DNA from 4 places in the Bacillus sp. NEB1478 genome. Region 4 is predicted to be linked to each of the others. Evidence: riboswitches for the same ligand, from Rfam matches in the RefSeq annotation. Region 4 holds a riboswitch; each other region holds the start of a gene.
What was found. A riboswitch is a leader RNA that binds a small molecule or an ion and turns the genes downstream of it on or off. The one in region 4 is predicted to bind S-adenosylmethionine.
Positions count from the first base shown of each region.

Region 1: another riboswitch for S-adenosylmethionine. It lies ahead of RGB74_RS09180 (YezD family protein); the one in region 4 lies ahead of RGB74_RS19985 (methionine ABC transporter ATP-binding protein).
Region 2: another riboswitch for S-adenosylmethionine. It lies ahead of RGB74_RS15425 (homoserine O-acetyltransferase MetX); the one in region 4 lies ahead of RGB74_RS19985 (methionine ABC transporter ATP-binding protein).
Region 3: another riboswitch for S-adenosylmethionine. It lies ahead of mtnK (S-methyl-5-thioribose kinase); the one in region 4 lies ahead of RGB74_RS19985 (methionine ABC transporter ATP-binding protein).

Region 1 covers NZ_CP134049.1:1,853,088-1,856,199, forward strand. Annotated here, with positions in the region: SAM riboswitch class I at 1-53, opposite strand, end outside; gene RGB74_RS09175 (sulfite exporter TauE/SafE family protein) at 97-1,011, opposite strand; SAM riboswitch class I at 1,224-1,330, shown strand; gene RGB74_RS09180 (YezD family protein) at 1,459-1,572, shown strand; gene RGB74_RS09185 (phosphoadenylyl-sulfate reductase) at 1,675-2,385, shown strand; gene sat (sulfate adenylyltransferase) at 2,413-3,112, shown strand, end outside.
Region 2 covers NZ_CP134049.1:3,065,114-3,068,225, forward strand. Annotated here, with positions in the region: gene RGB74_RS15420 (homoserine dehydrogenase) at 1-818, opposite strand, end outside; gene RGB74_RS15425 (homoserine O-acetyltransferase MetX) at 805-1,902, opposite strand; SAM riboswitch class I at 2,085-2,199, opposite strand; gene RGB74_RS15430 (hypothetical protein) at 2,379-3,112, opposite strand, start outside.
Region 3 covers NZ_CP134049.1:2,442,474-2,445,585, forward strand. Annotated here, with positions in the region: gene RGB74_RS12105 (pyridoxal phosphate-dependent aminotransferase) at 1-185, opposite strand, end outside; gene RGB74_RS12110 (carbon-nitrogen family hydrolase) at 295-1,077, shown strand; SAM riboswitch class I at 1,191-1,362, shown strand; gene mtnK (S-methyl-5-thioribose kinase) at 1,446-2,663, shown strand; gene mtnA (S-methyl-5-thioribose-1-phosphate isomerase) at 2,667-3,112, shown strand, end outside.
Region 4 covers NZ_CP134049.1:3,904,463-3,907,574, forward strand. Annotated here, with positions in the region: gene RGB74_RS19975 (MetQ/NlpA family ABC transporter substrate-binding protein) at 1-76, opposite strand, end outside; gene RGB74_RS19980 (methionine ABC transporter permease) at 93-758, opposite strand; gene RGB74_RS19985 (methionine ABC transporter ATP-binding protein) at 748-1,761, opposite strand; SAM riboswitch class I at 1,830-1,936, opposite strand; tRNA gene RGB74_RS19990 (tRNA-Ser) at 2,590-2,682, opposite strand; gene serS (serine--tRNA ligase) at 2,775-3,112, opposite strand, start outside.

The DNA of each region.
Region 1 (3,112 bases), 1.9 Mb from region 4:
CTGCTGGTTGCTGGGCTTCATAGGGTCAGTCCCTCCGCCTCTCTGGATAAGAAAAATATGAAAATTGATTTAAATATCATCTTACATACCTCATACTCAATAGTCAACAGAATTTTTTAAAAAATTTGTTTTTTTGTTTTGAGCCCTTGTTTCTTCCTTGCCTTTTTTGATTGATAGGAAGATCCCGCCTATCCAACTTACAATTAGAACAGTATATAGCGTATAGGAAGACTCAGGTGAGACATGGAATGTATTCAGCAGTACTTTTAAGTTTGTTAAAATAATGAACCCTCCAACAAATACACCTAGTATGTGTGAGGGAATGATTCTAACAAGCCATGCTGCAATTGGAGCAGCAATTAATCCTCCGATCATAAGTGACACAACCCAAATCCATTGCACTTGAGCCCAGCCTAATGAGATGAAAAACCCGATTGAGGCTGAAACCGCTACTGCAAATTCACTCGTGTCTACAGAACCGATCACTTTTCGCGTTGTCATTCCATCTTTTGTCATCAGGACCGGGGTTGTTACAGGACCCCAGCCGCCTCCACCTGTCGCATCTAAAAATCCTGCAAGAAGTCCTAGCGGTACCAATTGTTTTTTTGTGAAGGGTTTGTTTTCTGGCTGATTTTGTTTCTTATTTTGTTTAAAAAGAAATCGGTAAAGAATATAAACCCCTAATGTGATTAGAAATATGGAAATGTAGGGTTTAATTAATTCACCAGGTATGCTGCTTAAGAAGCATGCACCGAGAAAGGCACCTATTGAACCCGGTATAATGAGTCGATAAACGATTTGACGGTCAACGTTTCCGAATTTAATATGGGATACACCCGATGCAGCAGTTGTGACTACTTCTGCTAAGTGAACGGAAGCTGATGCTGCCGCAGGAGCAATCCCGAACACTAATAACAATGTGGTGGATGTAACGCCATAAGCCATTCCTAAGGCTCCATCAATTAATTGTGCAATAAGTCCGATAAGCGCTAAAACTATTAACTTTTTCATGATCTCCTCCTTGAAAAACAAAAAAGGCTCTCAACGGTTTCGTTAAGAGCCTTCGGTTTTCCGATCAGCATTTGGTTTTAATTTTAATTATTACTATATGATTTATCGGGATAACATGTCAACGATTCATATGATTTTATTTTGAAAAGAAAGAATAATTAAAAAAAGGTCTTGATATCATGTGAATATGTTGTTATGATTTTAAAAAATTAAACTTATCAAGAGTGGTGAAGGGATCTGGCCCGATGAAACCCGGCAACCTGCTATGCAGTAAGGTGCTAACTCCAGCAGAATGTTTACACATTTTGGAAGATAAGGTAATACGCTTACCTCCACTATCTTTCCGAAATGGAAAGGTTTTTTATTTTTATAGTAAAAAATCTTAACAGAGAAATTTATGGAAAGGGTGGTTTATAAGTGGCTAACGAACAAGATGAAAATGATTTTATTCCACAGTTAAAAAAAATGTTGAGCAATATTCAATTTGGATCAATTACATTAGTTGTTCAAGACGGAAAAGTCATTCAACTGGAAAAAAATGAAAAACTACGAATTAAATAATTCGCTGACTAGAAAACTAGAGGCGGTTTTAACTTAGATGAAAAGGAATTCCTTTCATCTCCGTTAAAACCGTTTTTTTGTTTCAAAAAAGGAGGGAGTTCGTTGATCACTTATGATACTTGGAAGAATCACGAACACAATTATGATTTTGAGATAGAGAATGAAACAAAAGGCGCTTTAGATGTTTTGAGGTGGGCATATCAGCAATATGGAGATGAATTGGTATATGCGTGCAGTTTTGGAATCGAAGGAAGTGTTTTAATCGATCTCGTTCATCAAGTAAATCCAAGTGCGAAGATCACATTTTTAGATACTCATCTTCACTTTCAGGAAACTTATCAAGTGATTGAAGATGTGAAACAAAAGTACCCAACACTGCAGATTAAAATAAAACAGCCTTCATTATCCCTTGAAGAACAACTTGAACAATATGGAGAAAATCTTTGGAGAACGGATCCTAACCAATGCTGCAAGTTAAGAAAAGTGATACCGCTCGAGGATGAACTAAATGGTGTTAAAGCGTGGTTATCTGGGCTCCGCCGAGAGCAATCACCTACGAGAAAGCATATCCAATTTGTTAATAAAGATGAGAGGTTCCATAGTGTGAAAATTTGTCCATTAATTCATTGGACGTGGAAAGAGATTTGGCGATATGCCCATAAGAATAATTTACCTTATAACAAATTACATGATAATGGCTATCCAAGCATTGGATGTGCACCTTGTACTAAAGCAGCATTAGATATAAACGATCTTCGCTCTGGGCGATGGTCCGGCCACGAAAAGCTAGAATGTGGATTACATCAAGCCTAATATTCAACACAGGAGGAGAGAAATATTATGACTACTATTTCTGCAATCAAGCCCCACGGTGGAAAACTTATTAACAAGTATGATCCTAACCGATCGTTTGATCACATTCAGAAGGAAATTCCGTTAGATGCCACATCATTAAGTGATCTTGAGCTAATCGCAATTGGTGCATACAGCCCATTAACTGGTTTCTTAAATGAAGATGATTACTTTTCAGTCGTTAACGATATTCGTTTAGCAGACGGAACAGTCTGGAGCCTTCCGATTACTTTACCTGTTCAAAGTGAGACAGCTGCTGTTTTATCGAAAGGTGAAGAAGTGAGATTAGTGTTCGAAGGAGAAACATACGGTGTTTTGAAGGTCGGAGATGTTTTTCAGCCAGATAAACAAAGAGAAGCTGAAAAAGTCTACAAAACTTCAGATCAAGCTCATCCAGGGGTAAAAAAATTATTAGGTCGGCCATCCGTATATGTTGGCGGAGAAATCACACTTGTGAAACGAATACAGAAAAAAGCGTTCTCTGAATTTCATTTAGATCCATCAGAAAGCAGAAAAACATTTCAAGAATTAGGCTGGAAGAAAATCGTTGGCTTTCAAACGAGAAATCCTGTACATCGTGCACATGAATATATTCAAAAAACAGCGTTGGAGACAGTTGACGGATTGTTTCTAAATCCACTGGTCGGAGAAACGAAATCAGACGACATTCCAGCAGATGTTCGGATGG
Region 2 (3,112 bases), 840 kb from region 4:
AAGGAATGATCAGTGTCTACCAAAACGGGTTTTACAGATGCACTAAGCTGTTCACCCTCTTTTCGGATCCGTGCTAAGTGTTTGATCCTATAACCCCATCGGCTGAACAATTCAATATGTTCCTGTGCGACCTCTGTTATGCCCTGCCTCTCAACATCATTCCAGTTTGGAGCGTTCCCGAAAGAAAGTTCACTTAGAATCATCAGCTTATAAAAAGCATCATAGCCTTCTACGTCGTTTACAGGATCTGCTTCTGCATATCCGAGTTCCTGAGCCGTCTTTAAGACCTCTAGAAATGGCAATCCTTTTTCACGAATTGTCGTTAAAATATAATTAGAAGTACCGTTCAAGATAGCTTCAATCGAGTGTATTTCATTTACTTGCAGCAGCTGTGAAATACTGCGAATGATTGGTGTTCCACCAGCTGTTGTAGCTTCAAAACCGATTCCAACACCCTCCTCATCCGCCTTCGACAGCAGTGTTCTGCCGTGTTTGGCAAACATCACTTTATTCGCTGTGATGATGTGGCAGCCTAGCGCAATCGCTTTTCTTAAATACGTGAACCCCGGCTCTTCACCCACGATCGCTTCAAAAACTATCTGCAGATCAGGAATTCTTAAGATCGCATCAAAGTCTGTCGTAACAAGTACATCAGGATCCACATCTCTTTTTTTCGAACCATCCTTCACGAGGATAGCCTCGATCACGACTTCGTTCCCAAATACAGATTCCAGCTGCCTCTTGTGTGTTTTTAGTGCTTCATAAACTCCTTGCCCAACTGTACCGAAACCAAGCAAAGCTGCTTTAATAGGTGCCATATTTCAACCCACTCTCCTGTGATAAGGCCGCTTTTATATAAGGACCCCATTTATCAAACTCTACTAAAAAACCATCATGTCCAAAATCGGTTTCAATCGAATAGAACGTTCCGTATCGTGTTTGTTTTACGAACTCCTCAATTTCTTCTGGAGGATAAATGAGGTCTCCTGTATAACCGAATGCGTGAACTTCTGCCTGAATTTGAGAAGCTGCCCTTTTCCATCCGCCTAGTTTATCGCCAATATCGTGTGCATTCATCGCATACAGAAGAGTCAAATAACTATCTACATCAAAACGAGTGGTAAGCTTCTCCCCCTGATATGTCATATAGGATTCTACTTGGTAAAAAGACTTGCCTTCTGCATCCCCATCCCGGATTGTACGCTGAAATCGATCGTTAAAAAGCTTTGGCTGACGATAAGTTAAAAGTCCCGCCATTCTCGCAATTTCCAATCCAATTAATCGTTCCCCTTCTTCACGGTTTCCGCTTTTGTACACTGGATCATTTTCAATCGCATGGATCGCCAATCGGTTAAACGCAATTCCGTAATCATTTAAATGAGGAGTTGCTGCAAGAACGAACACTTTTTCAATTAGATAAGGAAACTGAACAGCCCATTCCAAGGCTTGCATGCCTCCTAACGATCCTCCAATTACAGCAGACAATCTCGGAATTCCTAATCCTTCGAGCGCATACCTCTCTGCACGGACCATGTCTCTAACCGTTATGAAAGGAAAACTGTCTTGATAAGGTCTGCCTGTTCCGGCATTTATCGAAGCAGGGCCTGTTGAGCCGCTGCAGCCGCCAAGCACATTAAATGTTATAACTTGATAAAGATTAGTATCAATATAGCTGTCAGGTCCGATGAGACCTCTCCACCAGCCAGGATCCTCTTCTGTGCCATATGCATCTTGATTTCCAGTAAGTGCATGACAAAGCAGAATCACAGGACCTCTAGAATTCCCCACCTTTTCAAAAGCTAATTCTAAGTCTGTTATTAATTGACCGGATTCTAACGTAAACTCCCCTAACATAACCTTACCGGCTTCTCGCGCTGGCTCAATCAAGTTTTTATAGGTCATGGGCTCTCAGCTCTCTTCGGAAAATTTGTTTAGTCATCGAATCTCTCCTTTAGGTGATTTAATCATGGAATGTAAATCGGTATAAAAGCAGGAATAAGGTTTAGGCTAGGAAGTAATGTTGAAGTATTGAGAAGAGGGAAAAATAAAAAACCCCCTTCCTAAGAAGAGGGTTTGATGTCCTCCTCTTATCTTTCAGACCAAATATGATCTGTAGGAATTGGCACCTTTCCAAACCGTTGTGGTCTGTTGGTTGCCGGGCTTCATAGGGCCTAGTCCCTCCGCCTCTCTGGATAAGAGATATTCATTTTATATGGTTTACCACAATAATGTGAAGATGTTTATTTTGTTCTTGAATAGGATTATAGGCATCTCATTTTCGAAAGTCAACCGTTTTTAGAAAAATCTTAAAAGTCATTCAAAAGTCTCATTATCATTGCACGAACGATTAAATTTAGATTATGAATGTAATATGCTGGTTATGCCAATTTTGTTCCGCTTCTATCTAAATTCCACTGAAACTCTTCAATTCTTTTAACAAGTACAGGGATTCTGTTTGCAATCGCCTCTTTTTCGCCGTAACGAATTTTTTGTTCTAACGTCATATCACTGTGCAATACCTTGAATTGAAAAGCGGTCAAGCTTGTCAGTTTGATAAACTCCTCTTGTTTCACCCGTTTCTTTACATCAGCATCACCATTGCAATAGCCTTCCATAAAACCATCAACTATAGTTTGCAGCTTTTCCTCAAATCGATCGAACTGATGTTTTGCGTAACGTGGTGAATTAAAGAAAGTTGCATAAAGTGTATGATAATTGTTTATAAAATTACCTGCTAACGAATCTCCACTGTACAAAAGCGGTACTGGGTCGATTAGACATACTCTTCCATCACCGTGAAGCAATATATTCTCAGGAGAAGTATCCTGGTTCGTAAATACAATTTGAGATTCATCAAGATTCCTGTTTCTCATGCATTCCTCAAGTTGAATCATTGCTGCTGGATGAACATGCCGATCATAATTTAGGATAAACCCTTTAAAGTCGTTTAAGTACTCTTTATTCTCTTCTTTCATGAACTCTGTAACACTCGACTGGAACTGTCCTTCAATATTTGTACCATTCCATCTTAAGTATCCGAAGCCTTTTAACCCGTGCTGTGCCATGTTCATGTATCGGAAAAATTCACCCATTTCTGCACCCGTCTGGAATG
Region 3 (3,112 bases), 1.5 Mb from region 4:
GAATGATCTGCCCCTTCTTTTAGTGCGTCAACAATATGATTTGGTGTAGGCAGATCTGGATTACCTTGTCCAAGATTGATAACATCATAACCTTGATCCACATAATCCGTTACTTTTTTTACGAGCTTAGCAAAAAATTGTTCCGGCAGCTTTCCCAAAACCTCTGCCTGTTCAAAACGTTTCACAGAATCACTTCCAGTCTAATTTGAATGTTCTTGAAATTCTAATGAGTTATGTTATACGCTTAAGGAAATTCTGTAAAGACTTTTTTTTACCATGGAGGGTTGTTATTCAATGAAAATTGCATGCATACAAGTGGATGTTCAATTTGGCAAACCGCAATTAAACTATGAACATATTGAAAAAAAGATACGTGAGACAGTACACCTTTATAAGCCAGATACAATTGTTCTTCCTGAGCTATGGGATACCGGTTATGATTTAACCAGATTAGATGTAATCAGCGATGATAACGGCGAAAAAGCCAAGAAGTTATTAAGCTCTCTTGCAAAAGAGTTTGCGGTCAACATAATTGGCGGCTCTGTTGCCATGAGAAACGAGCAATCCGTTTACAATACAATGATGAGCTTTAACCGAAATGGAGAGCATATTGGAACTTATTCAAAAGCCCACCTCATTACACTGATGGATGAAGAAAAATACATTTCAGCAGGAGATGCAACTGGTTTATTCAAGGTGGATGGCATTCTTTCGGCAGGGGTTATCTGCTACGATATCCGCTTTCCTGAATGGATTCGCAAACCTTTTTTAAATGGGGCAAAAGTACTTTTCGTTCCTGCACAATGGCCGATCCAGAGAGAGATTCATTGGCGGGCTTTGCTCATCGCGCGAGCCATTGAAAACCAATGTTATGTCATTGCTTGCAACCGTATAGGAAGTGATCCGAATAATACCTTTGCCGGGCAGTCGATGATTATAGATCCATGGGGTGAGATCGTTGCGGAAGCTTCAAAAACAGAGGAAGAAATTTTAGTTGCAGACCTTTCATCAACGCTCGTTGATGAAGTTCGCACAAAGGTTCCAGCATTAAATGACCGTCGTGTGGATTTGTATTAATTCGTAATCTTTTCCCAAAAATGTGGTTGACAACCTTTTATTATCGATGTAGTATAACGATTATGAATTGTGCGAATATTATTTCGCCTTGTACTTTTAATTGAATAACAGGTCTCTTATCAAGAGCAGGTGGAGGGATATGGCCCGATGAAACCCAGCAACCGACCGTAATTCCATTGTGAAATGGGGCGCCCGCAATTTAGGGGGAGCCGCTGAATGAATGAATTAAAGCGTATGGCACGGTGCTAATTCCAGCAGAACATTTTTGTTTTGCTAAGATAAGAGGCACGGGACTATACCTTTCCGAGCCTCTTTTCTTATATAGAAAAGGGGCTTTTTATATTTCAATATATAAGGGGGAAACGGAAATGAGTATCCAATTGGAGCGATCATACGAACCGTTAACTGAATTAAACGTGATAGAAGTCATTCGTGATTTAAATTATTTTCTACCTGAACACGAAAACGAATTAGTAGTAAATGAAATTGGCGATGGAAACTTAAATCTCGTGTTTCATATTAAACATCCTTCCACAAAAAAATCATTGATCGTAAAACAGGCATTGCCTTATGCAAAGGTTGTAGGAGAAAGCTGGCCTCTTACATTGGACAGAGCACGAATAGAAAGTGACGCTTTACGGGCAAAAGGTGAATCGGTTCCCCATCTTGTTCCTCAGGTGTATCACACAGATAGAACTCTAGCAGTGACTGTAATGGAGGATTTGTCCGACCATACGATATTAAGAAAAGCATTGATTGAAGGAAACACCTATTCGCAGCTAGCTGAAGATATCGGAACGTTTACAGCAAACACAGCATTTTATTCCAGTGATTTTTATCTTCATCCTTTTAAGAAAAAAGAACAAGTTGCTAAATTTATCAACCCCGAGCTTTGTAAGATCACAGAAGATCTCGTGTTTACAGATCCTTTCTTCGACCATGACACGAACGATTTTCCTAATGAACTTTCTACCAATGTCAAAAAGCTATGGAATGATAATGAACTTTTAAGAAACGTATCACAATTACGCTACTCTTTTTTAACCCGATCTGAAGTTCTGCTGCACGGTGATCTTCATACAGGCAGTATTTTTGTAACAGCAGATTCTACAAAAATTATCGATCCTGAATTTGCTTTCTACGGACCTGCCGGATTTGATTTAGGCCATTTTTTGGCAAATTTGGCACTGAACTATCTTTCACAAAACGCACATGCAAAAGAACCTTTTAACCGTGAAGCATTGCAAAATTATTTACTCGAAACGATTCAAAAAACTTGGGATACGTATGAAAAGACTTTCTCGGATTTATGGCATGAAAAAGCGGAAGGTCCCTTTTCAAAAACGAGTGGAGTATTAAAAGATTTCATTCGGCAAACATTCCAGGACAGTATAGGTTTTGCAGGATGCGAAATAATCAGACGGACGATCGGTCTTGCTCATGTAGCTGACTTAGACTCTATCGAAAACAAAGAAGTAGAACTGTTTTACAAAAAGAAAGCACTGGAGCTTGGCAGTCAGCTCATTAAGAAACGATCAAATTTCACATCGATTACTCAACTAACAGATTGGATCAGAGGTGCATAAGGAATGACAGTCACAGATAAATGGGTGGCTTCGGTTCGCTATCGAGGCAACCACCTCCTTTTATTAGATCAACAGCAGCTTCCACACAACACGGTTTACTTAAACGTAACCAGAATCGAGCATGTATGGGAAGCTATTTCAAAACTAAAAGTCCGCGGTGCCCCAGCAATTGGAATTGCGGCTGCATTCGGACTCACTCTTTGGAGTAATGCAGAAAAAGAAACGAACTTGAGTTTATTTTTAGAAAAACTGATTAAGCAGCGTGATTATCTTGCCTCTTCCCGTCCTACAGCTGTTAACCTTTTCTGGGCGATTGACCGTGTTACTTCTTCCGCTCAAAGTGCCCTATCTGTCGAGGACGCAAAAATACGAATCGAGCAGGAAGCCAAAAATATTCAAACAGAAGATGAAAATACATGCCGCAAGATCGGTGAATACGCACTATCTCT
Region 4 (3,112 bases):
TTGAATCGGTTGAGGAACAAGCTGTTAACGCTAAAAAGAATAGTGCAGTCAGTATTGTGAATATTAATTTTTTCATAAATGGTTTCTCCTCTTTATCTTTTATTTACTTTACGTGCTAATTGATCACCAAGAAGCTGGAGCAATTGAACGATTATGATTAATAACAAAACTGTCGTGATCATTATCGTATTGTCATAACGGTAGTAGCCGAATCGAATGGCAAAGTCCCCGATCCCGCCGCCGCCAACGATACCAGCCATTGCTGAGTAACCGATTAAACTGATGGCTGTAATCGTGATGGCTTGAACAATGCCAGGCTTTGCTTCAGGCAGCATCACCTCTCGTATAATCATCCACGGTGAAGCACCTACTGCAATGGCTGCTTCAATCACGCCTTTATCTACTTCACGTAAAGAAGCTTCGATTAGCCGAGCGAAAAAAGGAATGGCAGCTACTGACAACGACACGGAAGCTGCTTTTGGTCCTATCGTTGTTCCAGTAATTAATTGGGTGAGCGGGAGCAGTGCTACAAGCAAGATGATAAATGGAACAGAACGAATCAAGTTAACAAGCAATCCCGCTGCATGTTTAATGTACAAGTTCTCAAACAGCAAACCTCGATCGGTTACGAATAGTATGATGCCTAACGGAAGTCCGGCTAATAACGATATACTTAATGAGATCGCGACCATATATGTCGTCTCAAAAAAAGCCTTATTTAAATCTGGGAGTATTGAAGTTATTGAATCAAGCAGCATTTTTCACCACCTCCAAGCTATCTAATTTGGTCGTAATGTAGGAAATGGCTTTCTCTATTTCTGATGCATCACCGATCAGTTCCATAATGAAGATGCCCAGAGGCGTTTCTTGGATATACTCGATTTTGCCATGCAGAATATTTCCTTTGAGTTTAAAGTTTTGAAACAGTTCAGAAACGACTGCTTCTTCTGCGACTGCTCCTTTGAAATGAATTTTGATAACAACTCCTCTTCTGCCTGCTAAAAGTTGTTCAGGTAAATTCATTTGCAGCACACTTCCAATGAAAGTTTTAGTCAGCTCTTCTTTTGGATGAGCAAATATATCGTATACGTCTCCAAGTTCGATAATCTCTCCACCCTGCATGACTGCCATTCGGTGACAAATCTCTTTAACTACTTCCATCTCATGAGTAATAAGTACAATCGTTATACCGAGCTTTTTGTTGATTGACTTTAAAAGATTTAAAATTGATTTTGTCGTACTTGGATCGAGCGCAGATGTAGCTTCATCACATAGCAAAACTTTTGGATCATTCGCGAGTGCCCTTGCGATTCCAACACGCTGCTTTTGTCCACCGCTTAACTGTGAGGGGTACTGGTCACTCTGGTTCTCCAAGCCGACAAGTTTTAACAGCTCTAATGTCTTTTGCTTAATTTCTTCCTTTGGTTTATTTGCAGCTTTTAGAGCAAATGCAACATTTTCAGAAACTGTCTTCGCACTTACTAAATGAAAATGCTGAAAGATCATTCCTATCTTTAACCGCTCTTTTCGAAGGCTTTTTTTATCTAAGCTAGTAATAGATATCCCATCAATTAAAATCTCGCCTGAAGTTGGTTTCTCCAATAAATTCAAACAGCGCAGAAGTGAACTCTTACCGGCACCGCTGTATCCTACTATTCCAAAAATTTCGCCTTTTTGGACAGTTAATGAGACATTCTTTACTCCAACAATCTCTCTTCCTTTAGCCGAATAAATTTTTGTTACGTTACGAACCTCTATCATCTGTTCTCCCCCTTTAAACATAAAGAAACCCTCTTCACAACTGGAAGAGGGCGAATATACATGCAATCGACTTATCTTCCAGAATGACACGCATTCTGCAGGAAGTAGCACCGTTCCCATTATGGAGGTTGCTGGACGTCATAGGGCCTGATCCCTCGGTCTCTCTTAATAAGTGTTGAATATTCAATTAATTAATTGTCATCATACTACCATCTTGAAAGTTCTGTCAATATAATTTTTTAGTCCTTTAAAGTGTAAACGCTTACATTTACTACTGTGAAATTGACGGCTAGATGCGAGGAACAGATTCTATTTTGATAAATGAATGCTATTGAAATAATACACCTCCGATTACTCGGTGCAACTCGGAGTACTGACGAAAAGATTCGCCGCTTATCATTCCAATCATTTGTTCATTTAGAAGCAAGAAGGTCAAGGAAGCAAAGTTGCGAGGAACAGAGCGTATTAAAAAATACGTGAGTACCACAGAAACACAGCTGACAAAGAGATTCACAGCTTATCATTCCAATCATTTGTTCATTTAGAAGCAAGAAGGTTGAGGAAGTGAAGTTGCGAGGAACAGAACGTATTAAAAAATACGTGAGTACCACAGAAACACAGCTGACAAAGAGATTCACCGCTTATCATTCCAATCATTTGTTCATTTAGAAGCAAGAAGGTTGAGGAAGTGAAGTTGCGAGGAACAGAACGTATTAAAATACGTGAGTACCGCAGAAACAAGACTGACAAAAAGATTCTCCGCTTATCAATGAACAAATAACAAAAAACCCACTCAATCAATATGATCAAGTGGGTTGAATATGTATATGGAGGAGGTAGAGGGATTCGAACCCCCGCGGGTCGTTAAACCCCTGTCGGTTTTCAAGACCGATCCCTTCAGCCGGACTTGGGTATACCTCCGTGTGACTGACAAGAACTATATTAACATGATTCACTTTTTAGTGTCAACATTTTTCATAAAAAAAAGAGAGGGGAATTCCTCTCTTTTTCATTTACTTCAATACCTCTTTATTGCCCATGTATGGACGCAGTACTTCAGGAATGATAACAGAACCATCTTCCTGCTGGTAGTTCTCTAAAATAGCGGCAACTGTACGGCCTATAGCTAATCCAGAACCGTTCAATGTATGAACCAATTCAGGTTTGCCTTTAGCTTCTCTGCGGAAACGAATTTGTGCACGGCGTGCTTGGAAGTCTTCAAAATTTGAACAAGAAGAAATTTCACGGTAAGCACCATAGCTTGGAATGTATACTTCAATGTCATATTTTTTTGCAGCTGTAAAGCCTAAATCAGCAGTACACATGCTTAGAACACGATATGGAAGATTTA